Regions from separate parts of the Bradyrhizobium sp. USDA 336 genome, predicted to be linked through region 1. Evidence: riboswitches for the same ligand, from Rfam matches in the RefSeq annotation. Region 1 holds a riboswitch; the other holds the start of a gene.
The links. Region 1 has a riboswitch for S-adenosylmethionine ahead of ABIA45_RS31160 (homoserine O-acetyltransferase). Riboswitches for the same ligand answer to the same signal wherever they lie in the genome.
Positions count from the first base shown of each region.

Region 1 (14,559 bases):
GTTCCGATTGAATCGGACCGGGGCTCTCGATTCTTGTTTCACGCGTTTTCTTGGCGCGAACCAGTATCCACTTCGCTCGAAAACGCTCTAAAGCGCGATGCGATTAGGATGAATCGTCATCGCGCTTTAGGTTGTTGTTTGAGCATGATCTTTTCGGAAAACTGCTCACACTTTTCCGGATCATGCTCTAGTTTACTGCCCGCCGCCTCTCGTCGCGGCTCATCAGCTGCATGCGTAAATGCTGAGCGTCATCGGCGTTGTGCAGATTCCTGATCTCGTCAATGATTGCACGCGTCGCTGGAAGCGGAGAAATTCCCAGCTCCTGCTGGATCATGGCGATCCAATGATCGTAGTACCTGATGGCGTCGATACGTCTCTCATCGAGTGCAAGCAAAGTCAGGAGATGACGAACCAGTTCCTCGCGATAGGGATCGAAGCGCAGCGCGTGACGGGCGAGCAGGATCGCATCATGATAGTGGCCACAAAGCCCAAGGCGACGAACGATGGTCATTGCCGACCGCACAAAAAGGGAATGCAGTCGCTCGCGCTCCTCCAGTATCCAGTCGGCCTCTTCGCCATCCAGGAATGGCCCCTCGTAGCGGTACAGGACGGCGAGAACCTCCTTCATCGTGGAAGGATCCACGTGCGCCTCAACACCGGTGGGAGCGGCCTGTGCCGCTTCAAGCAGGGCCCAGGTGTCGACGTCCAGCCAAGACGCCCTCTCGAGAATAGTCTCCGAGCCGATGGTCCTGAGGCCATAGCCCTCTCGGTACTCCGGAGCTGACGCGAGCAGCTTTCGCAAGCGCCAGATCGCAGAGTTCACGGCTCGGCGTCCCCTGTCCGTATCGAGCTCCGGCCAAAACAGGTCGATAAGTCGCTCGCGACGATGCGGGCGGTCCGGAAAGGTGAAAAGGAAACCGGCCAATCTCCGTCCTGCTGGACCGAGATCCGACCAAACCTGCTCGTTACCGCGCGCAACCCGGCTGGCCCCCAGCAAACTAACGGTCAACACCGCCGCCCCTCCACGCAAAACACAACAAAAATTGCCTGTGGCGTTCAGTCATCGCAGCTCGAAATTGCGAGCTCAGTCTAAAATTGTCGGTTGCTCAAAGACTCGCATCAAATCCCCGAGCTCGCGGCCGCGGGGGAAATGCCGCCGACCGAGATGCAATTATGGCAACAGAGCCTGTGGTTGTTCAACATCAATTTACACCCAGAGCGGATAATCGCAATGCGTGTGGCTTTTCAACGACACAACACTACGCCGATACCCGGCCTCCCCTGCAAAAGCGAAAGCCCTATCCGCGCCAGCGGAGAGGGCTTTGATGCGCAGCCGACGCCCCTCACCCTCCGGCTGGTTCACCAGACACTCCGAACCGAGATTCATGATCAGCGTGTTGCTGAAATTGACGGTGCGGCCCTGGCCATCGGCAGCAGCCGTCGTCGAGCACCTGCAAACAGCACGTTGCAGACATTAATCCGCGCGCAGCCGTGCGAACAATTCCGACGGCATCATGCCGAACATGTCGCGAAAGGCCGTGCTGAAATGCGCGGAGCTGGAAAAGCCCGCGTCATGCGCGGCCTCGGTCAGCGATTGGCCTTGTGCGACCGCCCGTGCGGCAGCGCCGATCCGGGACCAGATCCGGTAGCGGCGGAGCGGCACACCCGTGGCGTCCTTGAACAGATGCAGGAAGCGCGAGGACGAAAGCCCGGCCTTGCGGCTAAGTTCAGCAAGCGTGTGCGAACCGCCGGGCTCCTCGCGCATCCGCTTGATGGCGGCGGCAATTCTTGCATCCGGCTGCGGATGTGATCCAATCCCAAGCATATCGCGGGCTGCTCGCTGCGCGTGCTCTGATGCGAGGCGTCGCTCCGCGATGTCGCAGAACAGCGCGACGACCGACCTCTCGTCGATCAGGTCGAACGCGGCGTTCGATCCCACCTCCTTCATTCGTGAGCGAAGCGCCTCGATATCGCGCCCGAGGGGATCGACATACAGAAAGGCCGTCCGTCCGGCATTGATGCGGAGATGATGCAGACTGTTGGGCATGATCAGCACGCTGCGGGTCTGGCGATAAGACGGTGAGCGCGCCCTCGGATCGTTAGCTACGCCTATCGCCCCGTCGAGCGCGACGGCCAGCACGCCGGTGGCATTGCGGTGGGGCGTCAGCCCGAAGGCTGGACCGAGATAGAGCACCCGCGCGTCCCAATCGAGCATCCGCGCCCTCTTCGATCCGTCGCTGGGCGGCGTGCTGATAGCCAGTTCCTGAAAGCCGGGAGGCGAGGTCATGGCTCATCATAGCGCACCGGCACAGCGCTGCCGATGACCCGGGAGATCATATCGATGGACAGAGTTCTGGTAGATGACGCTGCACAAATCGCCGCAATCCGCGCCGCCGTCACGCGCTACGCGACCGCCTGGCAGGCCGGTGACCGCGCCGCCATCGCCGCCTGCTACCACGATGAATTCATGCTGCACTATGCAGGCCATAACCCGCTCGCCGGCACTCACCACGGCAAGGCGGCCGCGCTTGCCACTCTGGCCGAGGTCGCACGCCGCTCCAACCGAAAACTTCTCGGCATCGATGACGTGATGGCCGGGCCGCGGCGGGGCGCCATTCTCGCACGGGAATCATTCAGCCGGGACGGTCGCACGGCTGAATTGGAACGATTGCTGGTCTATGCCGTGCGTGAAGGCCTGCTGAGCGAATGCTGGGTCTACGACCGCGATCAGGCAGTGGTGGACGCGTTCTTAGCGGATTGAAAACGCCCTCCGCGAGTTTGGCGCGGAGGGCGTGTATTTCATCAGTTCAGCTTCCGTTTAGGCACCGGTGCCTCGAACTGGGTGATCTCCGCGGTCTGCGGCGCCTTGCCGTTGAAGGTCAGCACATTGCCTTCGGACGAGATCGCGACATTGTCGCCGTCCCTGACATCGCCGGCCAGGATCATCTCGGCGAGCGGATCCTGGAGGTAGCGCTGGATCACCCGCTTCAAAGGCCTTGCGCCGTAGGCGGGATCCCAGCCCTTGGCGGCGAGCCAGTCGCGGCCGGCGGCATCGAGGCTCAGCACGATCTTGCGATCGGTCAGGAGCTTCTGCAGGCGTGCGAACTGGATCTCGACGATGCGGCCCATCTCGCTGCGCTGCAGCCGGTGGAACAGGATGATCTCGTCGACGCGGTTGAGGAATTCGGGCCGGAAGTGCGCCCGCACCATTCCCATCACCTGCTCACGCACTGCCGCGGTGTCCTCCCCCTCGGGCTGGTTCACCAGATATTCCGAACCGAGGTTCGAGGTCATGATGATCAGCGTGTTGCGGAAGTCGACGGTGCGGCCCTGGCCGTCGGTCAGGCGGCCGTCGTCGAGCACCTGCAATAGCACGTTGAAGACGTCAGGATGCGCCTTCTCGATCTCGTCGAACAGCACGACCTGGTAGGGCCGGCGCCGCACCGCTTCGGTGAGCGCGCCGCCCTCGTCATAGCCGACATAGCCGGGAGGCGCGCCGATCAGCCGCGAGACCGAGTGCTTCTCCATGTATTCGGACATGTCGAGGCGGACCATCGCGGTCTCGTCGTTGAACAGGTACTCCGCGAGAGCCTTGGTCAGCTCGGTCTTGCCGACGCCGGTGGGCCCTAAGAACATGAACGAGCCGGTGGGGCGGTTCGGGTCCTGCAGGCCCGCGCGCGAGCGGCGCACGGCGGTCGCGACAGCACGCACGGCTTCGGCCTGGCCGACGACGCGCTTGCCGAGCTGCTCCTCCATCTTCAGGAGCTTCTCCTTCTCGCCTTCCAGCATCTTGTCGACGGGCACGCCGGTCCAGCGCGAGACCACCTGCGCGACGTGGTTGGCGGTAACGGCCTCCTCCATCATCTCGCCGGCATTCTCCTTGGCCTCGATGTCAGCGAGCTGCTTCTCGAGCTGCGGGATCCGACCATAGGCCAGCTCGCCGGCCTTCTGGAATTCGCCGCGCCGCTGCGCGTTGGCGAGCTCGACACGCAAGCCGTCGAGCTCGGCCTTCAGCTTCTGGGCGTCGGAGAGCTTGTTCTTCTCCGCGCTCCAGCGCGCCGTCAGCGCCGCCGACTTCTCCTCGAGCTCGGCGAGGTCCTTCTCCAGGGTCTGGAGCCGGGACTTGGAGCCGACATCGCTCTCCTTCTTCAGCGCCTCCTGCTCGATCTTGAGGCGGATGATCTCGCGGTCGAGCGAATCCAGCTCTTCCGGCTTGGAGTCGACCTGCATCTTCAGCCGCGCCGCGGCCTCGTCCATGAGGTCGATCGCCTTGTCAGGCAGGAAGCGGTCGGTGATGTAGCGGTTGGACAGCGTCGTCGCCGCAACAAGCGCGGAATCGGTGATCCGCACGCCGTGATGCTGCTCATACTTGTCCTTCAGCCCGCGCAGGATCGAGATGGTGTCCTCGACCGAGGGCTCGCTGACGAAGATCGGCTGGAACCGCCGGGCCAGCGCGGCGTCCTTCTCGACGTGCTTCTGATATTCGTCAAGCGTGGTCGCGCCGATGCAGTGCAGCTCGCCGCGCGCGAGCGCCGGCTTGAGCAGGTTGGAGGCGTCCATCGCGCCATCGCCCTTGCCGGCGCCGATCAGCGTGTGCATCTCGTCGATGAACAGGATGAAGGTGCCCTCGCTGCCGGTCACTTCCTGCAGCACGGCCTTCAGCCGCTCCTCGAACTCGCCGCGGTATTTTGCGCCGGCGATCAGTGCGCCCAAGTCGAGCGACAGCAGCTTCTTGTCCTTCAGGCTCTCGGGCACGTCGCCGTTGACGATGCGCAGCGCGAGGCCTTCGGCGATGGCGGTCTTGCCGACGCCGGGCTCGCCGATCAGGACGGGATTGTTCTTGGTCCTGCGCGAGAGCACCTGGATAGTGCGGCGGATCTCCTCGTCCCGGCCGATGACCGGGTCGAGCTTGCCGTCGCGCGCCGCCTGGGTCAGGTCGCGGGCATATTTCTTCAGCGCATCATAGGCATTCTCGGCGGTCGCAGAGTCGGCCGTGCGGCCCTTGCGCAGCGCCTCGATCGCCGCGTTGAGGTTTTGCGGCGTGACGCCGCCCTTATTGAGGATGGTGCCGGCCTCGCTGGTCTTCTCCAGCGTCAGGCCGAGCAGCAGCCGCTCGACGGTGACGAAGCTGTCGCCGGCCTTCTCGCCGGCCTTCTCGGCAGCGTCGAAAGTGCGGGCCAGCTCGGGCGCGAGATAGATCTGCCCGGCGCCGCCGCCGGAGACCTTCGGCACCTTGTTGAGGGCGTCCTCGGTCGCCTTCAGGATTGCGCGGGAATTGCCGCCAGCGCGGTCGATCAGACCGGCGGCGAGCCCTTCATTGTCGTCCAAGAGGACCTTCAGCACATGCAGGGTTGAGAACTGCTGGTGCCCCTCGCGCATCGCGAGCGACTGCGCGGACTGGATGAAGCCCCTGGAGCGTTCGGTATACTTCTCGATATTCATCTTTTCTGTCCCTCGGCCTGCCCTCGGGGCCCTCTAAGGCACCCCAAACGGCATCTTCATTGGGTTTCCAATTACCGCATTGACGTTTCTCAACCGGTAACGGTTGTCTTTTGCCGGCGTTGCCGCCAGCCTGAGCCAGATGTGGGAAGCAGGTTGCGGGTGCGAAAGAGGCAACTTCACAATTTCGTGCGCGCGGGAGCGGGCTTGGCGCTGGCAGGCCGAATCCCTTAAGTAGCGGCATGACAGCCAACCATACCGCCGAGATCACCGGCCTCTACCGCTATCCCATCAAGGGCCTGACGCCGGAACGCCTCTCGCACGTTCCTTTGCGGGTCGGTCAGACCCTGCCGGCCGACCGCCGCTACGCCATCGAGAACGGCCCGAGCGGGTTCAACCCCGAGGCGCCCGAATGGAAGCCGAAAATCCAGTTTCTGATGCTGGCGCGCAATGAGCGGCTGGCCGAGCTCGTCAGCCGGTTCGACGACGAAACCAACGTGCTGACCATCCGCAAGAACGGACAGATCGTCGCCAGCGGCGATCTCGAGACCGCCGCCGGGCGCGCCGCCATCGAGGCCTATTTCACGGAGAACTTTCAGCCCGAGTTGAAGGGCCCGCCCAAAATTCTCTCCGGCCGCGACCACAGCTTCTCCGACGTCGCCCGCAAGGTCGTCTCCATCATCAATCTGAACAGCGTCCGCGCCATCGAGACCATGCTCGGCGGCGTCGCCGTGCACCCGCTGCGCTTCCGCGCCAATCTCTACGTGAAAGGCTGGCCGGCCTGGTCGGAGCTCGACCTCGTCGGCCAGACGCTCGCGATCGGACAGGCCCGGCTGAAGGTGATCAAGCGCATCGTCCGCTGCCCGGGCCACCAATGTCGACCCCGAGACCGCCAAGCGCGATCTCGAAATTCCGCCCACGCTCTCGCGCCGTCTCGGCCATATGGACTGCGGCATCTATGCCGAGGTGATCGCCGACGGTGACGTCGGCGTCGGCGATGTGGTGGCGGTGGAAGAGCCGAAGCTCATCTAAGCTGCCGTAGGGTGGGCAAAGGCGCTCTTGCGCCGTGCCCACCATCTCGCCGGGCGGAGGGAAGTGGTGGGCACGCTTCGCTTTGCCCACCCTACGAGATCGTCGCTACAGCTCACCGTCAGTTCGGCATCACATACGCATAGATCTTGCCGCGCGAGACCGGGGCTTCGCGGACGCGGTTGCCGTTGTTGCCGGAGATCATGATCGGATTACCCTGCGCGTCGATGCCGGTGATGATGCCGACATGACCGCCGCGGCGGCCGCGCGACATCACGGCGATGGCACCGACCTGCGGACCGGACACACGCGTGCCGTAGCGCGCGAACGAGCTCGCCATGTCGGAGCCGGTGCCTCGATGGCCGGTATGCTCCAGCACCATGTTCATGAACCGCGCGCACCACAGGCGACCGCGGCCGGTCGGATTGCCGCCGATATAGCGGCGCGCCTCGGAGACGAGACCCGATCCTCCGCTGAAGCCTCCGTTCATGCCGGCACCGCTGGCATTGGCATTCGGATCATAGCTCGCCTGGGTGTCGGCGAAGCCGCTTGCCTGCAATTGCGCCGCGCTGCGCTCGAAGCGCGAACTGCGGGAATGATGGCCATGGTGACGGTGGTGATGATGTCTGGCGTGATGCACGTAACCGTGCCGCTCTGCGCTATGACGATGATACGGCCGTGCCGAGGCCGGAGAAACGAACACGGCGAACGCCGCGAAGAACAGCGCCAGCGCGACAACACAACGCGACAGGCGAGACGCAAACAACTCGAACATTCTTCATCCTTCTTGACACCCCCACTTCCCGCCTGCCCGTGCAATGGCCGACATCCGTTTGGCCGTTAAGCCGCCCGATGTGGCGAGAAAAAAGACGCAACGCCCGCGAATGGCTGCAATGATTTTGTGTCCGTGCTCGGCGCTGCTGCCGCATTGCCGACAACAGAATTAACTGCGATCCTCGAACACGGCTTGAAACAGAGGGAAACGGTTAATGCCCCACGCCACGACCAGGGACGGCGTCCGCATCTATTTCGAGGAGGCGGGCCAGGGAACGCCGATAATTTTTCTGCACGAGTTCGCGGCCGACTACACCAATTGGGAGCCGCAGATGCGCTACTTCTCGCGTGGCCATCGTTGCATCACATATTCAGCGCGCGGCTACACGCCATCGGACGTGCCTGACGGCGAGGTCTACACCTACACGCACTTCTACACCGATGCGCTTTCCGTGCTCGATCATCTCGGCATCGAGCGCGCGCATCTCGTCGGTCTTTCGATGGGCGCCTATTCCTCGTTGCAGATCGGGTTGAACGCGCCGCAGCGCGCACTGTCGATGACGCTCGCCGGCGTCGGCTCCGGCTCGGAGCTCGAGAACCTGGAGGCCTGGCGCACGCAGTGCCGCGCCAATGCCGAGCAGTTCGAGACGCTGGGCTCCGCCGAGGTCGCAAAAGTCACGCGCGAGGCGCCGAGCCGGATTCCGTTCCTGGTGAAGGATCCACGCGGGCATGCCGATTTCTACGCCGCACTGGCGCGGCACGATGCCAAGGGATCGGCGCGCACCATGCGCGGATTCCAGGGCGGCCGTCCCTCGATCTACACGATGACGGACGCGATCAGAGGCGTGGCAACACCCGCGCTGATCATCTGCGGCGACGAGGACGAGCCGTGCGTGGGCGCCAGCCTGTTCCTGAAGAAGCACCTGCCCGCGGCGGGGCTCGCGATGTTTCCGAAGTCCGGCCACGTGCTGAACCTGGAGGAGCCCGCGCTGTTCAATGAGAATGTCGAGCGGTTCGTGACGCTGGTGGAAGCAGGACGTTGGCCGGTGCGGGACCCGCGGTCGCTGGCTCCCCACTAGCTGTCATTCCGCGATGCGCCGAAGGCGCAGGCCCGGAATCCATCGGCTGCAGGCGCTGTTGGACGATGGATTCCGGGCTCGATGCTTCGCATCGCCCCCGAATGACGGAGAGAGGGCTATTTCCCCCCGCCGCGGCTGAGCAAGAACACCGCCTGCTCGCCGAACATGTTCCACACCCACCAGGGCAGGTTCAGCGGCACCGGGCGGCCGTAGAGATCGAGCGCGACCGAGCGCTCCATCTTGACGTTGATCTCGTCGCAGAGCTGCACGAAATCCTTGATGGTGCAGAAATGGATGTTGGCGGTGTCGTACCAGGTTGCCGGCAGATTCTCCGTGCGCGGCATGTGGCCGCCGATCAGGAGCTGGAGCCGCATCTTCCAGAACCCGAAATTCGGGAACGAGACGATGGCGCGGCGGCCGATGCGCAGCAGGTTCTCCAGCACGACCTTCGGCTGCCGCGTCGCCTGCAGCGTCTGCGACAGGATCACGTAGTCGAAGGCATCGTCGGGATAGTTGACGAGATCGGTGTCGGCATCGCCCTGCACCACCGCAAGCCCCTTGGCGACGCAGCGGTTGACGCCCTCGCGCGACAATTCGATGCCGCGGCCGTCGATGCCGCGGGTCTCCAGCAGCTGCAGCAGATCGCCGTCGCCGCAGCCGACGTCGAGCACCTTCGAGCCCGGCTTGACCATCTCGGCGACCAGCAGATGATCGGCGCGATAATCACCGGACGGCCTGGCCGCAACGCCGTCCAGCGGCAACACTTCCTGCACGGACATCGCTATCGGTCCTCGAGGTTGAGCCCGCGGGCCTTGCCTGCCGATTGCAGGAAGGCCCGGGAGATGTCGAAGAATTCGGGCACGTCGAGCAGGAATGCGTCGTGGCCGCGATCGGTCTCGATCTCGGCGAACGACACCCGGGCGCTCGAGGCATTCAGCGCGTGCACCAGTGCGCGCGATTCCGAGGTCGGAAACAGCCAGTCGCTGGTGAAGGAGACCACGCAGAAGCGGGTTTTGATGTCGGCGAAGGCCTTGGCCAGCACGCCGCCGTGATCGGCGGCGATGTCGAAATAGTCCATCGCCCGCGTCAGATACAGATAGGAATTGGCGTCGAAGCGCTCGACAAAGGACGAGCCCTGGTAACGCAGGTAGCTTTCGACCTGGAAATCGGCGTCGAACGAGAAGGTCGGCAGCTCGCGGTCCTGCATGCGCCGGCCGAATTTGCGGTGCAGCGCCGCATCCGAGAGATAGGTGATGTGCGCCGCCATCCGCGCCACCGCGAGCCCGCGATGCGGATGGATGCCGCGATCGGCATAGCCGCCACCGTGCCAGTCGGGGTCGGCCATCACGGCTTGTCGGCCGAGCTCGTGGAAGGCGATGTTCTGCGCCGAGTGCCGCGTCGCGCAGGCAATCGCCAGCGCGGAGTACACGCGCTGCGGATAGGCCGCGGTCCATTGCAGCACCTGCATGCCGCCCATCGAGCCGCCGACGACGGCAAACAGCGAGTCGATGCCGGAGCCGGTCGATCAGCATCGCCTGCGCGCGCACCATGTCCGGAATGGTGATGACGGGGAAGTCGAGGCCCCAGACCTTGCCGGTGGCGGGATTGATCGACGCCGGCCCGGTCGAACCCATGCAGCCGCCGATCACGTTGGAGCAGATGATGAAGTAGTGCTTGGGATCGATGGGGCGGCCGGGGCCGACCAGCGTCTCCCACCAGCCGGGCTTGCCGGTGACCGGATGGACGTTGGCGACATGCTGGTCGCCGGTCAGCGCATGACAGATCAGCACGGCGTTGGAGCGATCGGCGTTGAGCTCGCCATAGGTCTGGTAGGCGATCTGGAACGGGGAGAGATCGACGCCGCAATCGAGCCGCAGCGGCTGCTCAGTGCCGAAATGCGCAACCAGCGAGCTTGGATGATCCACCTCGTGCGATCGCTCATCGGCGCTGATCGCAGGACTCGGTATCGACTTGACGCTACCCATCTCGGACATCGACCTCGTTTGCGACTGGCTGCTCGACCGCGCCGCTGACATCAGGCCATGAAAAACCCGGCCTGAACGAAAGGTTCGGCCGGGATCGGAAGCGTCCCCGGCCTGTTTAGCGAGTTTTTTAACGTGGCTGCAAGCCGGCCGGCTCAAATGACCACGGAACGGGCAAAAGCTACCGTCTTGGGCGGTTTTCGTCAAGTCGCGGCCCGGATCCGGCCCAAATCGCCTCTGCCGCAACGCCCGCAAAGCACGTCATTTCTCTTTGCTTTCGCCACCACGACTGCCTAATCAGGACATCCCCCATCGGAACGATCGACGACCAGACATGTCCCAACGTCCGCCCGCGCCAGCATCGCTGCAGGAATTACGCAAGGAGATCGACGCGATCGATGAGAGCATGCATCGCCTCCTCATGCAGCGCGGCGAGATCATCGATCGCTTGATCCAGGTGAAGCAGACCCAGGAGGTCGGCTCGGCGTTCCGGCCCGCGCGCGAAGCTTCGATGATGCGCGAGATCGTGCAGCGTCATCGCGGCATCCTGCCGCTCGACACGGTCGAGAGCATCTGGCGCGTCATCATCTCGACGTTCACCTATGTGCAGGCGCCGTTCTCGGTGCATGCCGACGTCTCGGTGAGCGAACCGGCAATGCGGGATTCCGCGCGCTTCCACTTCGGCTTCACGGTGCCTTATGTCGCGCATTTCAGCGCACAGGCCGCGGTCGAGGCGGTGGCAAAATCCAAGGGCGACCTGGCGCTGGTCTCGGCGACCTCGAGCCGCACGCCATGGTGGCTGGAGCTGGAAGCCGACGGCGCACCGAAGATCATCGCACGGATGCCCTTCATCGAGCGCGCCGACCATCCGGCCGCCTTGCCGGTGTTCGCGATCTCGCGCGTCGCCGACAGCGCCCTGGTGACGGAGGTCGAGACTTTCAGCGTGAGCGTCTCGGGATGGAACGCCGAGGTCGCCCGCGCGCTGTCGCCGCTCGCCGAGATCGTGGCGGTGCCCGACACCGCCTTCGACGGCGCGGCGCTCTTGGTCTCGGTCACCGGCGCGACCAGCATCGACAAGGTCAGGGCTGCCCTGATCGAGGCGGGGGCCTCGGTGCGCTCTGTGGCCCTCGTCGGCAGCCACGCAACGCGCTATACGGTGCCCCCGACCGGGCCGAAATCGTAAAATCGCGAGCAGCCCAGCCTATCCGGAGTCCAAGATGTCCCGCCCCGTGCCGAATCCCGGCATTCTCGATATTGCGCCCTACACGCCCGGCAAGAGCCCGGTGCCGGAGCCGGGCCGCAAGGTGTTCAAGCTCTCGGCCAACGAGACGCCGTTCGGCCCCTCGCCCAAGGCGATCGAGGCCTTCAAGCGCGTGGCTGATCATCTGGAAGACTATCCGGAAGGCACCTCGCGCGTGCTGCGCGAGGCGATCGGCCGCTCGTTCGGGCTCGATCCCAACCGCATCATCTGCGGCGCCGGCTCGGACGAGATCCTCAACCTGCTCGCGCACACCTATCTCAGCCAGGGCGACGAGGCGATCTCGACCACGCACGGCTTCCTGGTCTACCCGATCGCGACCATGGCGGTCGGCGCCAGGAACGTCATCGCGCAGGAGACCAACCTGACCGCCGACGTCGACGCCATCCTGAAGGCCGTGACGCCGAAGACGAAGCTGGTCTGGCTCGCCAACCCCAACAACCCGACCGGCACCTATCTGCCGTTCGATGAGGTCAAGCGGCTGCGCGCCGGCCTGCCCTCGCAGGTGCTGTTGGTGCTGGACGCCGCCTATTGCGACTATGTCTCGCGCAACGACTATGAGATGGGGATCGAGCTCGTCGCCACCACCGAGAACACGGTGGTGACGCACACCTTCTCCAAGATCCACGGCCTTGCCGCGCTGCGCATCGGCTGGATGTTCGGGCCCGAGCACGTCATCGACGCGGTCAATCGCATCCGCGGTCCCTTCAACGTGTCGACGCCGGCGATGTATGCCGCGGTCGCCGCGATCGAGGATACCGCGCATCAGGCGATGTCGAAGCAGTTCACCGAGACCTGGCGCAACTGGCTCACCGAGGAGATCGGCAAGCTCGGGCTGAAGGTGTCGCCGAGCGTCGCCAATTTCGTGCTGATCCATTTCCCGACCGACAAGGGCAGGACCGCCGATGACGCCGACGCCTTCCTGACCAAGCGGGGGCTCGTGCTGCGCGGCTTGAAGAATTACGGCCTGCCGCATGCGCTGCGCATGACCATCGGCACCGAGGAGGCCAACCGCCTCGTGGTCGAGGGCTTGCGCGACTTCATGGCGGGCAAATGAGCGCGCAGGCGCACTTCCAGCGCGTCGCGCTGATCGGCTTCGGCCTGATCGGCGGCTCGATCGCCCGCGCTGCGAAGCTCCAGGGGCTTGCCGGTGAAATCGTCACCACTGCGCGCTCGGAGAAGACGCGTGCCCGCGTTGCCGAGCTCGGGATCGTCGACCAGGTCGTGGCGACTAATGCCGAAGCGGTGAAGGACGCCGATCTCGTCATCCTCTGCATTCCCGTCGGCGCCTGCGGACCCGTGGCGCAGGAGATCGCGCCGCATCTCAAGCCGGGTGCGATCGTCTCCGACGTCGGCTCGGTCAAGGGCGCGGTGGTCAGGGACATGGCGCCGCATCTGCCGAGCGGCATTCATTTCGTGCCGGCGCATCCGGTGGCGGGCACCGAGCATTCCGGCCCGGATTCCGGCTTTGCCGAGCTCTTCATCAACCGCTGGTGCATCCTGACCCCGCCTGATGGCACCGACGTAGCGGCCACCGATCACCTGCGCGCGTTCTGGGCGGCGATGGGCGCCAAGGTCGAGGTGATGACGCCGGATCATCACGACCTCGTGCTCGCCATCACCAGCCACCTGCCGCATCTGATCGCCTACACCATCGTCGGCACCGCCGACGAATTGGCGCAGGTGACGGAATCCGAGGTGATCAAATTCTCCGCCGGCGGTTTTCGCGATTTCACCCGCATCGCGGCCTCCGACCCGACGATGTGGCGCGACGTCTTTCTCGCCAACAAGGAGGCCGTGCTGGAGATGCTCGGCACCTTCACCGAGGATCTCGCAAAGCTCACCCGCGCGATCCGCCGCGGCGACGGGGAGGCGCTGTTCGACCACTTCACCCGCACCCGCGCCATCCGCCGTGGCATCGTCGAGATCGGCCAGGATTCCGCTGCGCCCGATTTCGGCCGGCCGCATGCGGCGCTGAAGAAGCCGTGAGCCTGTAGCCCGGACAATGCTGCGTAGCCCGGATGGAGCGCAAGCGTAATCCGGGACAGTGCCAGCTGTGATCAAGAACCCCGGATTGCGCTACGCTCCATCCGGGCTACGGGAGCCAACTAGTATAGCGGCGGGATCTGGCCGACCTTGACCGGGCCGAGCAGCACGGCACCGTCGACGAATTTCAGCGGGAAGCTCCGCGCTTTCTTGCCTTCCAGCGTGCTCTCGGTACCGATCGAATTGATGCCGGCGGCAACGCCCGCATTGGCGTTCTGCTTGATGACCTTGCCGAGGCCCGGCACGGCGCGGTCTAGCGCGCCGAACAGATTGTTGAGGTCCTGCGACTTCACGCCGGGCGCGAGGCGATCGAGCGTTGCCTGCGGCACGCCCTCCTCCAGCATCTTCTCGATGCCGAGCGCCGGGATCACGCGCTCGAGGCCGGTCACCGTCATCTGCAACTCGCCGTCGAGCCGGCCGTTGGGCGACAGGCCGAGCGTGCCGGCCGCGACCGCGATCATCTCGCCCTGCTGAATGCGCGACTGCACGATCTCGATGTGACCGCCGGCGGCCTGGATCTCGCGGAAGCGCTGCGGCCACGGTTTGGGCGTGAGGTCGGAAAGGCCGGTGATCTTGGCGCGGGTGTCCGCCTCGAACGGCTCGGCAAGCAGCGGATGCACGCCCTGAATGCTGCCCTGCGCGACATGCAGCACGGTCTCGATCACGGGACGATCCGGCGATGATCCGTCGGCAAGGCGCCCGTGCAGTTCGATCTGCTTGGCACGCGCCAGCGGCACCTGCACGCTGCCGTCGAGACGGTTGAGGGTGGGATCGTCGAACACGATGGAAGCGCGGTCCGGCACAGCCGGCAGACCCGCCACACTGGCGCGGCCCTTGCTCCAATTCACGGAGAAGGTGTTTTGCGTAATTCCGTCGATCAGCGTGGCGGGCGCTGCGAATTCGGCGATGATGCGCTTGGGGTCGTAGACTTGGGCCACGACCAGGATGTTGT
Region 1 covers NZ_JBIYDC010000002.1:6,427,793-6,442,351, reverse strand. The annotation lists gene ABIA45_RS31200 (BTAD domain-containing putative transcriptional regulator) at 188-1,012, opposite strand; gene ABIA45_RS31195 (helix-turn-helix domain-containing protein) at 1,475-2,287, opposite strand; gene ABIA45_RS31190 (nuclear transport factor 2 family protein) at 2,342-2,761, shown strand; gene clpB (ATP-dependent chaperone ClpB) at 2,803-5,442, opposite strand; partial or broken gene ABIA45_RS31180 (MOSC domain-containing protein) at 5,682-6,471, shown strand; gene ABIA45_RS31175 (TIGR02594 family protein) at 6,590-7,243, opposite strand; gene ABIA45_RS31170 (alpha/beta fold hydrolase) at 7,458-8,321, shown strand; gene metW (methionine biosynthesis protein MetW) at 8,438-9,100, opposite strand; partial or broken gene ABIA45_RS31160 (homoserine O-acetyltransferase) at 9,103-10,306, opposite strand; SAM riboswitch at 10,401-10,480, opposite strand; gene ABIA45_RS31155 (chorismate mutase) at 10,638-11,486, shown strand; gene hisC (histidinol-phosphate transaminase) at 11,521-12,618, shown strand; gene ABIA45_RS31145 (prephenate/arogenate dehydrogenase family protein) at 12,615-13,550, shown strand; gene ABIA45_RS31140 (DUF2125 domain-containing protein) at 13,670-14,559, opposite strand, start outside.

Region 2 (14,559 bases), 180 kb from region 1:
GCTCAAGAGCATGCTCGCCGCCTCTTCCGCCATGAAGGCGAAGCAGAAGGCGCAACAGCCGGTCAGGCCGCTCGAGGGCAAGACGCTGGCGATGATCTTCGAGCGTCCCTCGACCCGCACCCGCGTCTCGTTCGACGTCGGCATGCGCCAGCTCGGCGGCGAGGCGATCATGCTCACCGGCGCCGAGATGCAGCTCGGCCGCGGCGAGACCATCGCCGACACCGCGCGGGTGCTGTCGCGCTATGTCGACGCCATCATGATCCGCATCCTCAACCACGATGCGCTGCTGGAGCTCGCGGCCAACGCCACCGTGCCCGTCATCAACGGCCTGACGCGGCGTTCGCATCCCTGCCAGGTGATGGCCGACCTCATGACCTATGAGGAACATCGCGGCCCGATCGAGGGCAAGACGGTGGCCTGGACCGGCGACGACAACAACGTGCTGGCGTCCTGGGCCCATGCCGCCGAGCGCTTCAAATTCCAGCTCAATGTCGCAACGCCGCCGGAGCTCGCACCGAAAAAGGCCATGCGCGACTGGATCAAGGCGACGGGCGCGCCGATCGTGCTCGGCACCGATCCCGAGGCCGCCGTGCGCGGCGCCGATTGCGTCGTCACCGACACCTGGGTGTCGATGGGCGACAAGGAGGGCGAGCACCGCCACAACGTCCTCAAGCCCTACCAGGTCAATGCCAAGCTGATGTCGCTGGCAAAGGCGGACGCATTGTTCATGCATTGCCTCCCGGCCCATCGCGGCGAGGAGGTCACCGATGAGGTGATCGACGGGCCGCAATCGGTCGTGTTCGACGAGGCCGAAAACCGCCTGCACGCGCAGAAGGGCATCTTGGCCTGGTGCTTCGACGCGGTGAAGTAACCTTCTTGTAGCCCGGATGAAGCGCAGCGAAATCCGGGGTTCTCAACGCGTGGAAAGACCCCCCGGATTGCGCTGCGCTCCATCCGGGCTACGCAGCTCGTCGTTCCTGGAGGACGGAATGCGGGCGTGCCTCTTTCAATTTGCATCGAACGACCCCAGATAAAGCGCCATGGTTTCCCAATCTCCTGACATGAAAACCGGGCCTGAAGGCCCGGTTCGCGCGCCATCATCGGTTCCGATCGATGACGCCGTGCTGCCTTACGAGGTCGACGCGCTCGACGTGCGCGGGCGCCTGGTGCGGCTTGGCCCCGCGCTCGACGACATTCTCACCAAGCACGATTATCCCGCAGCCGTGGGCAAGCTGCTCGGCGAGGCCATCGTGCTGACTACGCTGCTCGGCTCGACGCTGAAATTCGAGGGCCGCTTCATTCTTCAGGCCCAGACCGACGGTCCGGTGTCGTTCCTGGTGGTCGACTACAAGGCCCCGGACCGCCTGCGCGCCTATGCGCGCTTCGACGCCTCGCGCCTGGGCACGACCAAGGATTCCGGCACGCTGCTCGGCCGCGGCCATCTCGCCATGACCATCGACCAGGGCCCCGACATGAGCCGTTACCAGGGCCTGGTTGCGCTCGACGGCGGCAGCCTGGAAGACGCCGCCCATGAATATTTCCTGCGCTCCGAGCAGATCCCGACGCGCGTGCGCCTCGCGGTCGGCGAGGAGTGGCGCTCGAGCGACGGCGGCAAGCATCGCTGGCGCGCCGGCGGCATGCTGATGCAATTTCTGCCGAAGGCGCCGGAGCGCGCGCGGCAGGCGGACTTGCATCCCGGCGATGCGCCCAACGGCACCGAGGTGCACAGCGTCGCCGAGGACGATGCCTGGGTCGAGGCGCGCTCGCTGATCGAGACCGTCGAGGACGTCGAGCTGATCGATCCCGAGCTCTCCGGCGAGCGGCTGCTCTACCGCCTCTTCCACGAGCGCGGCGTGCGCGTGTTCAATCCGCAGGTGCTCGAGGCGCGGTGCTCCTGCTCGCGCGATGCGGTCGCCGCGATGCTCAAGAGCTTCTCGCACGACGACCGCGCCGCCATGGTCAAGGACGACAAGGTCGTCGTCACCTGCGAATTCTGCTCGTCGGTGTACCAGTTCACGCCGCACGAGGCGGGCGTCGAGGACGCGTAAGCCTATCCGCGTCGCTGCACTCAATGACGAGTGGAGCAGTGCCACACGCGCGGTGTCATCGCCCGACTTGATCGGGCGATCCAGTACTCCGAGACGATGCTGATCGAAACGAGAGGCCGTGGCGTACTGGATGCCCCGGTCAAGCCGGGGCATGACAGTTGTGAGTGTTACGGCGAACTCGCCTCCCTAATTCAACACCCGCTTGTTGTCGGGGCTGTCCAGCGAAAATGTCGGCACGTCGATCTCGAAACGCTCGCCGGTTTCGCTGACCATCTGGTAGCGGCCGGTCATGAAGCCCGAGGCGGTCGAGAGCGGCACGCCGGAGGTGTATTCGAAGCGCTCCCCGGGGGCGAGGATCGGCTGCTCGCCGACCACGCCTTCGCCCTTCACCTCCTGCTGGCGGCCGGAGGCATCGGTGATGATCCAGTGCCGCGTCTTGAGCTGCACGGTCTCCTCGCCCGAATTGGTGATGACGATGGTGTAGGACCAGAAGTAGCGCGAGCGGTCGGCCGACGATTGCTCCGGAACAAAGTTCGGCTCGACGGTCACTTCGATCTGGCGGGTCACGGCGCGGTACATGGCTGTCATCATACCGAAATCCGCCCCGGGAACCAAACCCCCGCGGGCGCCTTGGCGACATCGTCCCGCCAGAATTGGCGGGAAAGCACACCACCGAGGGAGACACCCTGATGTGATCCGGACGCTTTGCGAGACGACAGCCGGACCATTACACTGCTTCAATGTCGCGATTTGCGGAAGGGTTTCCAGGCCCCGATGACCATTGCCGACCAAGTGACGGGATCGACCATCGCAGGAACCGCGGGCGCCAAGCCCGCAGGGACCAAGGCGCGCGCCGCAGCGCCGGCCATCACGCTGCCCGCCATCGGCGAGCGCGAGCTCCGACTCGATCTGTTCCGCGGGCTCGCGCTATGGCTGATCTTCATCGACCATCTGCCGCCCAGTCTGCTGACCTGGTTCACGATCCGCAATTACGGCCTCAGCGACGCCACCGAAATTTTCATCTTCATCTCCGGCTACACCGCCGCCTTCGTCTATGGCCGGGCCATGCTGGAGAGCGGCGTTCTCATCGCCACCGCGCGCATCCTGCGCCGGGTCTGGCAGATCTACGTCGCCCACGTCTTCCTGTTCACGATCTTCCTCGCCGAGATCTCCTATGTCGCGACCAGGTTCGAGAACCCGCTCTACACCGAAGAGATGGGCATCATGGACTTCCTCAAGCAGCCCGACGTCGTCATCGTGCAGGCGCTGCTGCTGCGCTTCCGTCCCGTCAACATGGACGTGCTGCCGCTCTACATCGTGCTGATGCTGGCGCTGCCTCTGATCCTGTGGTCGATGAAATGGCGGCCGGACGTCACGCTCGGGCTGTCGGTCCTGCTCTACGCGGTGACCTGGGAGTACGACCTTTACCTGTCGGCCTATCCGAACGGCTTCTGGGCCTTCAATCCTTTCGCCTGGCAATTGTTGTTCGTGTTCGGTGCCTGGTGCGCGCTCGGAGGTGCGCGTCGCATGTCGGGCATCCTGGCCTCGCCCGTGACGATGTGGATCTCGATCGCCTATCTCATCGCGGCGTTCTACGTGACCTTGACCTGGTACGTGCCCCAGCTCTCCCAGTTCATGCCGAAGCAGATCGAACAATGGATGTATCCGATCGACAAGACCGACCTCGACGTGCTGCGCTTCGCGCACTTCCTGGCGCTGGCGGCGCTGACCGTACGCTTCCTGCCCCGCGATTGGCCGGGCTTGAAATCGCGCTGGCTACGACCATTGATTCTATGTGGTCAGCATTCGCTCGAGATCTTCTGCCTCGGCGTCTTCCTGGCCTTTGCCGGCCATTTCGTCCTCGCCGAAATCTCCGGCGGGCCGGTGATGCATGCGTTGATTAGCCTCTCCGGAATCCTGATCATGTGGGGAGTTGCGTGGATCATTTCGTGGTACAAGCGTGTGGCTGACAAGAGCGGTGCGAAAACCAAGAACGCCGTCGGCAACGCCGATCTGGCGGGAGGGGGCTGATGAAGGCGAAGGTTCTCCTGAGCCTGGTCCTGCTGTGCGGTAACCTCGCCGCGCCCACGGCGCGCGCGGGCGATGCCGCGTCTGCCGCATCCCCTGTGCCTGCGGCCTGCGAATTGCCGTCCTATCTGCTGACCAGTGAAAGCCAGCTGCCCAAGGTCGCCGAGGCGATCAAGGCCGGCAAACCGCTCGACATCCTGGTGATCGGCAGCCGCTCGACCACGATTCCGTCGTCGGAGAGCAGCTCCTATCCGGCGCGCATGGAGGCGATCCTCAAGGAGAAGCTGCCGCCCTCCGAGCCGGTGCACGTCTCCGTAGAAATACAGAGCAAGAAAACGGCAGAGGAGACCGCGTCCACCTTCGTTAAGCTGATGGAAGCAAAAACGCCTACTTTGGTCATCTGGCAGACCGGGACCGTGGATGCTATCCGATCCATCGATCCCGACGAATTTCGTAGCGCGGTGACCGACGGGGTTGTTGCGCTGCAAAAGGCAGGGGCGGACGTCGTCTTGATGAATTTGCAATATAGCCCGCGCACCGAGACCATGATCTCGGCGCAGCCTTTTCTCGATAATATGCGCGTCGTGGCACAGGAGCACGACATCCCGCTGTTCGATCGTTTCGCGATCATGCGGCAGTGGAATGAACAGGGCCAGTTCGACCTGTTCAACCCGTCCCGCGGGCCTGAGCTGGCGAAACAGGTCCATGATTGCCTCGGCCGGGCGTTGGCACAGTTCGTGATTGACGCTGCTCATCTGGAGCCGGCCCAGCAGCAAAATTGAGGTCTAGCGTTAATGAGTTCTCTCCGCCCTTTTTGCCTGACGTCATGGTTGGCCGTGCCTGCAACAGCAGTGCTGTTGTTGCTGACGCCCCGCCTCGCATGCGCAGACGCCGGCTGCACAGCCGGCGACCCCCGCACCCGCCCAGTCGCCTGATCCCGCGCCCGCAGCGCCGTCCCAGACCACCGTCGCCGCGAGGTCGCCCGAGCAGCGCGGCGTCACCTCGCGCGCCATCGACAAGGTGAAGGAGGTCGCGAAGTCCGCCGCCGACATCTTCAGCCGGGTGCCCTGCCTGCCGCCGAAGGGCGGCTCCAAGGCGATGGGCTCGCTGCCGCATGTCGCGAGCAAGCTGGCCGCCGGCCAGCCCGTCGTCATCGTCGCGTTCGGCTCGTCGTCGACTCAAGGGTTCGGCGCGAGCTCGCCGGAGTTCAATTACCCCAATCGTCTCGCCGCGCAGCTGCGCCGGCACTATCCGACCGCCGACATCAGCGTCATCAATGCGGGCGTCGGCGGCGAGGACGCCCCCGAGATGATGAAGCGTCTGCAGACGCAGGTGATCGACAGGCATCCGGATCTCGTGATCTGGCAGGTCGGCACCAACGCCGTGCTGCGCAATCTCGATCCCGGCGAGACCGTCAAGCTGGTGGAGGACGGCATCAACCGCATTCAGGCCGCCGGCGGCACCGACATCGTGCTGGTCGATCCGCAATATTCGCCGGCCGTCAACCAGCGCAAGGAGAGCGCCGGCAAGATGATCAAGCTGCTCGGCAACGTCGCCGAGCTCCGCAAGGTCGGTATCTTCCCCCGCTTCGAGGTGATGCGCGACTGGCACGAGAACCAGTCGATCCCGGTCGAGAGCTTCGTCATCGCCGACGGCCTGCACATGAACGATTGGGGCTATGCCTGCTTCGCCCAGCTGCTCGGGGACGACATCATCCGCTCCGTCGGCCAGATCAAGCTCGGTGTGAGCGTGCCCGCCGATGTGAGAACGTACCGGCCGATGTAGAGGCGAGTAGGGAATGGCGAGTAGCGAATAGGGCTGGGTCCATTTGCCACTCACTATTCGCCATTCGCCCTCACGCCTTCTCCAGCGCCGCGGTGAGATCCTCGATCAGGTCATCCGCGTGCTCCAGCCCCGCCGAGAAGCGGATGAAGCCCTCGCTGATGCCGAGCGCGGCGCGGTCTTCCGGCTTGAGGCGCTGATGCGTCGTGGTCGCCGGATGCGTGACGAGGCTCTTGGCGTCGCCGAGATTGTTGGAGATCTTGGCGAGCTTCAATTCGTTGAGCACACGGAACGCCGCCGCCTTGCCGCCCTTCACCTCGAAGCCGACCAGCGTCGAGCCGCCGCGCATCTGCTTCTTCACCAGCGCCGCCTGCGGATGATCGGCGCGGCCGGGATAGACCAGTCGCGAGATCTTGGGATGGCTCGCCAGCACCTCGGCGACGCGCGCGGCCGTGTCGGTCTGCGCGCGCACGCGCACGCCCAGCGTCTCCAGTCCCTTGAGCAGGACCCAGGCATTGAACGGCGAGATCGACGGGCCGGTCTGGCGCATGAAATTGTGGATGTGCTCGGCGATGAAGGCTTCGGAGGACAGGATGATGCCGCCGAGACAGCGGCCCTGGCCGTCGATGTGCTTGGTTGCGGAGTAGACGACGACGTCGGCGCCGAGCGCGAGCGGGCTCTGCCAGATCGGGGTTGCAAACACGTTGTCGACGACGAGCCGCGCGCCGCCCTTGTGCGCGATCTCGGCAATCGAGGGAATGTCGAGCACGTCCAGCGTCGGGTTGGTGGGGCTCTCCAGGAAGAACGTCTTGGTGTTGGGCCTCAGCGCCCGTTGCCACTGGTCGAGATCGAGCCCGTCGACCAGCGTGGCCTCAATGCCGTAGCGCGGCAACAGGTCCTGGATGACGTAGAGGCAGGAGCCGAACAGCGCACGGGAGGCGACCACGTGATCGCCGGCCTTGAGCGGCGCCAGGATCGCGGTCGTCACCGCCGCCATGCCGGTTGCCGCCGAGCGCGCGGCCTCGGCGCCCTCGAGCTCGATCATGCGGCGCTCGAACATTGCAATCGTCGGGTTGGAATAGCGCGAATAGATGAAGCCGGGATCCTCGCCCTTGAAGCGCGCCTCGCACTCCTCCGCGCTGGCGTAGACATAGCCTTGCGTCAGGAACAGCGCCTCCGAGGTCTCCCCATATTGCGAGCGCAGGGTGCCGGAATGGACCAGGCGGGTTTCGGGGCGGTAGGCAGCAGACGACTTCGACATAGGACCCTCTCCGACATGACCGTCGAGGCAAAACGGTCACAAAAAAACCGGCCTGGATATCTCCACGGGCCGGGATCACAGAGGTCCCCGGCCTGTTTAGCGACTTATTTAACGTGGCTGCAAGCCGGCCGGCTCAAATCACCACGGGATAAGTGATGCTCATATTCCGCAATGCCCTTTCCGTCAAGGCGTCCATCGGATAGCCGTAAAAGACTTGTATTTCCGGCATGGCCGGATGCATTCGACCCCTGATGAGGACCCCCGGTTGACGTTCACGGTCGCCGCCGACGCCAATGGTATCCTGCCCGACCGCACGATCGCGGCGATGGCGGAAGAAGGTCTCATCCTGCCCGCCTACGACTTCGTCGAGAGCCAGATCCAGCCGGCGAGCCTCGATCTGCGCCTTGGCGACATCGCCTATCGGGTCCGCGCCAGCTTCCTCCCCGGGCCCGGTGCCACCGTGGCCGAGCGCATCGACGAGCTGAAGCTGCACGAGTTTAGCCTCGCCGACGGCGCGGTGCTCGAGACCAACTGCGTCTACATCGTGCCGCTGCTCGAGAGCCTCGCGCTGCCGCCCGAGATCGTCGCTGCCGCCAATCCGAAGAGCTCGACCGGCCGGCTCGACGTCTTCACCCGCGTGATCGCCGACGGCACCCGTCGCTTCGACATGATCGGCGCCGGCTATCACGGCCCGCTCTATGCCGAGATCAGCCCGAAGACGTTTCCGGTGCTGGTGCGCGAGGGCTCGCGTCTCAGCCAGGTGCGCTTCCGCACCGGCGATGCCATCCTCAATGCCGACGAGCTCGATGCGCTGCACGCCAGCGAACGTCTCGTCGACATCGACGATGCGGATCTTTCCGGCGGCGTTGCCGTCTCGGTCGATCTCTCCGGCGAGAAGGCGAGCGGCTTCGTCGGCTATCGCGCCAAGCGCCACACCGGCGTCGTCGATGTCGACCGCCGCGCGGGCTACGCGGTGGAGGATTTCTGGGAGCCGATTTCGGCGCGCCCCGATGGCAGCCTGATCCTCGACCCCGGCGAGTTCTACATCCTCGCCTCCAAGGAAGCGGTGCAGGTGCCGCCCGACTACGCCGCGGAAATGGTGCCGTTCGACCCCCTGGTCGGCGAGTTCCGCGTGCACTATGCCGGCTTCTTCGATCCCGGCTTCGGCTATGCCGGCGCAGGCGGGCTGGGATCGCGCGCCGTGCTGGAGGTGCGCTCGCGCGAGGTGCCGTTCATCCTCGAGCACGGCCAGATCGTCGGCCGCCTCGTCTACGAAAAGATGCTGGCCCGCCCCGACGCCATGTACGGCCAGCGCATCGGTTCCAACTACCAGGCGCAAGGCCTGAAGCTCAGCAAGCATTTCAGGGTGTAGTGCTAACCTCACCCACCGCTGTCATTCCCCGCGGAGGCGGGGAATCCAGTACGCCGCGGCCTCTCGATTCAAGCATGACCATCTCGGAGTACTCGATCGCCCGTCCCAGTGCGCAATGGCGCACAAGGCGGGCGATGACACCGAGATCGCGTCTGGTTGCGTCACCCGATCCGCGATGACACACTCCCGCAAAACAACAAGCCGGGAGCGAACATGACCACCGCACCAGACCTCGCGCAGGAAGCGCAATGGAAGCGCTGGCGTGCGATCGCCGATCTCTATCACGCCTGTTTCACCGGGCTGATCCTCACAATCGTCACGCGCCGCGGCACGGCGGATGCGGCAGAATTCGTCTTCCGCGTGTTCCGTCGCCAGCAGCAGGAACGCTTCCTGCCGGGGCTCAAAAAGCTCGGGATCGACCATCTGCCGCCGGCGGTCGCGGCTGCGCAATACCACTATCTCTCCAACTGGATCGGCGGCGTGCACGTCGAATACATGTATGAGAGCGACACCAAAGCCTGGATCCGCTATCCGCCGCCGCGCTGGATCTGGAAGGGCACCGCGATCTGCGGCATCCCCGGCGAGGTCTCCCGCGCCATGCTGCGCGGCTGGCACGCCAACAATGGCGCGGCTCTCGGCGATCTCAGGCTCGGTTTCGTCTGCACCAAGCAGAGCGTCGACGGTCAGGACGGGCTCGAAGGCTATTATCATCTCTACGACCATCCGCTCGAGCTTGACCAGCGCCTCGTGTTCGCGCGCCACCTCGAAGCACCTTTGTTCGATGCGAAGACGGCGCCCGCATTGCCGGTCGCGAGCTGGCCAAAACCGCGGCTGGAAAAGGCCTATCGCAATTACGCGATGGAATATGTCCGCACCGCCGCGCCCGTGATGGTGCAGCTGTTCGGCCCGGAGGATGCCGGCTATCTGCTGCACCTCACCGGCAAGCTGATCGGCATGCAATATTTCGACGAGGTCGCCGCGGCGCTGGCGACGACCCGCGGCGGCGCGCGAGAATTCGCATTGTTCCTGAACGCGATGCTCGCTGCGCAGGATGATGCGGCCGAGATGACGCAATCGGAAGGCACGTTCGAGATCCGGCAGCAGAGCTGGAAGCTGATGGACGACATCGCCGACTACCACCGCGCCTGCGCGAAGGTGCTGGAGGGATTGTTCGAGGGTCTCGCCGCAGGCTGCGGCCGGCATATCGGCGTGCAGATGCGCACCGCGGTAGGCGGCCGTCCGCCGCTGGTGTGGACGATCGAGTAATTCCACCGCTTGAAATGCGCTGCCGCAGGGCACGCCTGCATCAGGCGCAGGCGGAAGCACCGCGCGCCGTGCTAACACGCTTCAGCTGCGCCATTCGCGCGAACGAATCCATTGGCACACCAAGTGATTGCTGCGCTGCAAATGGCGCTTGCGCCCGGGAGAGGACATGTCCGACATCGCCGAAATCCCGGTCGATGAGCAAGAGCGCCCGCTGCCGCCGCCTCCGCCGCCGATCAGAAGCGCGCTGACCGACGGGCCGATCCTGCGCACGCTGCTCTCGCTCGCTTGGCCGAACGTGATCGGCCTGTCGGCCGGCATCTGCGTCGTCATCGCCGAGACCTCCTATGTCGGCCGGCTCGGCGTCGAGGCGCTGGCGGCGATGGCGCTGGTGTTTCCGACGATCATTCTGACGATGACGATGTCCGGCGGCGCCATGGGCGGCGCGGTGGCCTCGGCCATCGCGCGTGCGCTCGGCGCCGGGGACCGCGAGCGCGCCGGCATCCTGGCCGTGCACGCGATGCTGATCGGCATCAGCTTCGGCCTCGTCTTCATGCTGGGCATGCTGATCTTCGGGCCGAGGCTGCTCGAAATGCTCGGCGGCCGCGGCGATGTGCTTGCGCATGCGATCGCCTACACGCAGGTGTTCTTCGGCGGCGCCGTGCTGCCCTGGCTGCTTAACACCATGGCGGGCATCTTGCGCGGCACCGGCAACATGAAGCTGCCGTCGTTCCTGATCCTCAACTCCGCGGCCTGGCAGATCGTGCTCGGCGGCACGCTCGGCCTCGGGCTCGGGCCGGTGCCGCAGTTCGGCATGCGCGGCGTCGCCGCCGGCGCGCTGATCGCCTACACCATGAACATCGGCATCATGAGCTGGTACCTGTTCTCCGGCCGCGCGCGGATCACACTGAAGCTGCGCGGCCTGCGCATCCAATGGGCGATGTTCTTCGACATCCTCAAGGTCGGCGCCATCGCCTGCTTCTCGCCGCTGCAATCGGTGCTGACGATCTCGATCTTCACCCACATGCTGGCGCAGTTCGGCACTGCGATCCTCGCCGGCTACGGCGTCGGCGCGCGGCTCGAATTCCTGCTGACCTCGATCGCATTCTCGTTCGGCATCGCCTGCGTGCCGATGGTCGGCATGGCGATCGGCGCCGGCCGCATCGCGCGGGCCCGGCGCATCGCCTGGACCGCCAGCGTTGCCGCTTTCGTGGCGGTCGGTGCGCCGGCGTGCCTCGTTGCGATCTTCCCCGATCTCTGGGTCAACATGTTCACCGACAGCGTGGCGGTGCGCGCGGCGAGCCATCAATATCTCTCGACGGTCGGGCCGTTCTACGCCTTCTTCGGTCTTGCGACGACGATGTATTTTTCCTCGCAAGGCGCGGCCAAGGTGATCGGCCCGGTGCTGGCGCAGACCGCGCGGCTGATCTACATCGCCGGAATCGGCTGGTGGCTGTCGAGGCACGGCGCCAGCGCGCAGAGCTTCTTCTGGCTCGCCGCGAGCTCGATGGTCGTGCTCGGCCTCTTGTCGTGCTCCAGCGTCGTGCTGACACGCTGGGGACCGCGCGAGACGAAGCCTGCGATCAAGCCGGCGCTTTCGGCTGCCGACTAGCGACGCTTGTGTCGGCGATGGCCGCCGCCGGTATTGGCGAGCCGCATCAATTGCGGGATCATCGCCATCATGTCGCTGCCGCCGAGCATGCCCATGATGTCGCCGCCGCCCATGCTGCCGATCCCGACCGGCATGATGCCGCCGCCCATCGGCGCGTAGCCGCCGTAGATCGGTGCACTGAATCCGCCGCCGAAATTGCCGCCGCCGCCCATCAAGCCGCCGAGCCCGCCGCCGCCGTTCTCCATCATGCGGCTCATCATCGGGCCCATGGTCCGCATCAGCATGGCGAAGCGGCGCTTGCCCATCTTCGCCTTCATCATCTCCAGCATCGGCGCCATCGGGGTCATCATGTCCTCGCCGCCGGCACCGCCGCCGCCGAGGAATTGCGCTTTTGCCGGCACGCTCGAGATTGAAAACAGCAGCAGCATTGCAGCTGCCTGGCAGATCACCTTGTCCGCACCTCTCATGGCATGCTCCTCGCGTGCGTGGCGCCGCCGGGAGAGCAGAGCCAACCGGACGCACGCGGGCATGGTTAGGGCCGGCGAGGACGGAGCTCTGTGAGAAAACTCACAGTGAACGATCAGGCTGCCGCGGGCGGAAACGCCTTGTGCATGGCGGCCACCGCCTCCTTGGTTTGCCCCTGGACGTAAGGCGCGAGCTCGTTCGGCAGCATGTCGATGATCCAGACGAGGCGGCAGCTCGTCTCGCCCTCGACAATGACCTGCACCGAGGCGCTGTAATGCCTCAGCCGCTCGTTGCTGATGGCATAGACGAGGCGCCGCCGCGCATCGTCGCAGTCGACCAGCACTTCGCGCGCGACCGAGCCGTTGGCGAAGGTGACAATGCGCGCATCGCCATCGAGCGTGCACGCCGTGACGAAGCCCGGCACCAGCCGCTGATGTAGCGCGCCGAAATCACGCACTGCGCCCCAGACGTCGCGCGCGGGGGCGGGGAGGGAGATGTCGTTGTGGATGGAGGCCATGAAGGTATCCTTGATTGCGATAAGTGGTGCCACAGATGCCGTCATTGCGAGCGCAGCGAAGCAATCCAGAACTGTATCCGCGGAAGCAGTCTGGATTGCTTCGTCGCAAGAGCTCCTCGCAATGACGGAGCGAGTGGCTAGCGCTCACACACAAACCGCCTCGACATTGTTGCCATCAGGGTCGATCAGGAACGCCGCGTAATAGGTCGGGCTGTAATCCTTCCGCGGGCCGGCGCCGCCATTGTCGCGACCGCCGCACTTGAGGCCTTCGCTGTGAAACGCCTTGACCGCGTCATGATCCCCGGCGCGGAAGGCGATGTGGACGCCGTCGGCCTTGCGGCCCTTGTTCAGGTGCAGCCACAGCGCCGGCTCGCCCTTCGGCCCGAAGCCGGCATAGCCGTCGCCGCTCGAGCACAGGACAAAGCCGAGCGGCGCCAGCACCGCGCTGTAGAAGCGCGTGGCGGCGTTGAGGTCGGCAACGCGCAATCCGATGTGGTCGTACATGTTCGTCTCCATTGCGAAGAAGCGTGCCGCGAAGGACACGCGCCGGAGACGACCCTAGTCAGTTGAGGGCAAGCTGCTCTTGGAGAATCTTGCGCTCCCCCTTCGACGCCTGCCGGAACTTGGTCGGCGACACGCCGGCGGCGCGATGGAAGGTGCGGACGAAATTGGAGAGATCGCCGAAGCCGACGTCATAGGCGATGTCGGTGACGGGGATGTCGTCGTCAGCGAGCAGCCGTGCCGCGTGGCGCAGCCGCGAGCGCACGAGATATTGATGCGGGGTGACGCCGAGCACGGCCGAGAACAGCCGCAGGAAATGAAACGGGCTCAATCCCGCCTGCTTGGCAGCCTGCTCGAGGTCGAGCTCGGCATGCGAATTGTCGTCGATCCACAGCGCCGCCTCCACCGCGCGGCGGCGGTCGCGTGCGGTGGGGGTGGCCGGCTTGCGCGCTTTGCCCGAGACGGCGTCGACAAAACGGCCGGCCAGGATTTGGCCGATCTCGTCGAGACCGAGATCGCTGTTGCCATCTGCTGCCGTCTGAGCCAGCTCGCCCAGCACCATCAACTCGGGCAGCGGCGGCGTCGCGCCGATCTGCCAGACCTCGCGCCGCCCGCCGAGGGCGTCGACCAGATCCTCGCTGAGGAAGAAGCCGAGGCAGACGTCGCCGGAGACGTGCTCATGCGTGCAGGTGTATTCCTCGCCGGGGGCGCCGATCAGCATCGAGCCCGCCACCAGCTCGAAGAAGCCGGCGCGGCAATGGCAGCCGAAGCTGCCGGAGCGGACATAGGCGATGGAATGGCCGGTGCGGCATTCCGCAAACGGCGTGTCGTCCGGGCCCGCATCGCAGCGAAACTCGGATGCCGTGATCGAGGGCGTCGTCAGCAACGTGGTGGCGTGCATCCCGCGTATTTAGGTAGGCGCCCGCGGCGGAGCAACCGGCAGCAGCACCTCGAACAGCGTCTTGCTGGCGATGGGGTGGGCGCCTTCGAGCGCCAGCAGCCGCCGCTTGGAGATCACGCCTCCATAGGGCGAGAGCCGGTCGGTGTAATTGCCAGCCTCCAGCACCCGGTGGCAGGGCACGATCAGCATGAAGGGATTTTTCGCAATCGCCTGCGCCACGGAATAGGACGCGCCGGAGGCGCCCAGCGCCCGGGCGACCTCGTGATACGTGCGTGTCTCCCCGCGCGGAATGCTGCAGGCGTACTCGTAGACGCGCCGGTCGAAGCCGGGCACCCCGCCGGCGTCCAGGCTGACCTCGGAGAAGTCGGGATCGTGACCTTGCAGCAGGCCCGTGATGCCCTCGATCGCCAGCTCGGCGTTCTCGGACGGGCGCTGCTCCCGCGCCTCGGGATGGACCTGGAAAATCCGGCGGCGGGTGTCGATCTCCCGCGCCTCCGGCAATTGCACGGCGACCACGCCGGTGCCGCTCCAGATGATGCCGCAACGGCCTATGGCCGTGTCGAATATCGCGTAAGCCCGCCCCACCATGCACACGCCCCACTCAGTGCACGTTTCTCCCCGGAAAAGCGATCATAACACCGCCACAATCCGGCGCACCTGGAATCTTATCAGGACGTTAACAACTGCCCCGCCAGTCGCGCCAAACCGCTTGGCGGCAGGCGCCGTCTCGGCTAATCAGGAGGGGCGCGGGCTTGCGCATCCGCGGGCGTAGTTCAATGGTAGAACGGCAGCTTCCCAAGCTGCATACG
Region 2 covers NZ_JBIYDC010000002.1:6,252,068-6,266,626, forward strand. The annotation lists gene argF (ornithine carbamoyltransferase) at 1-871, shown strand, start outside; gene ABIA45_RS30260 (Hsp33 family molecular chaperone) at 1,041-2,048, shown strand; gene apaG (Co2+/Mg2+ efflux protein ApaG) at 2,235-2,627, opposite strand; gene ABIA45_RS30270 (OpgC domain-containing protein) at 2,823-4,079, shown strand; gene ABIA45_RS30275 (SGNH/GDSL hydrolase family protein) at 4,079-4,858, shown strand; partial or broken gene ABIA45_RS30280 (SGNH/GDSL hydrolase family protein) at 4,871-5,861, shown strand; gene ABIA45_RS30285 (O-succinylhomoserine sulfhydrylase) at 5,932-7,119, opposite strand; SAM riboswitch at 7,195-7,274, opposite strand; gene ABIA45_RS30290 (2'-deoxycytidine 5'-triphosphate deaminase) at 7,355-8,491, shown strand; gene ABIA45_RS30295 (hypothetical protein) at 8,705-9,757, shown strand; gene ABIA45_RS30300 (MATE family efflux transporter) at 9,924-11,366, shown strand; gene ABIA45_RS30305 (hypothetical protein) at 11,363-11,833, opposite strand; gene ABIA45_RS30310 (SRPBCC family protein) at 11,947-12,348, opposite strand; gene ABIA45_RS30315 (VOC family protein) at 12,493-12,852, opposite strand; gene ABIA45_RS30320 (helix-turn-helix domain-containing protein) at 12,911-13,750, opposite strand; gene ABIA45_RS30325 (methylated-DNA--[protein]-cysteine S-methyltransferase) at 13,760-14,338, opposite strand; tRNA gene ABIA45_RS30330 (tRNA-Gly) at 14,513-14,559, shown strand, end outside.
Region 2: it holds a riboswitch for S-adenosylmethionine, as region 1 does, so the genes downstream of both, ABIA45_RS30285 (O-succinylhomoserine sulfhydrylase) here and ABIA45_RS31160 (homoserine O-acetyltransferase) in region 1, are expected to answer to the same signal.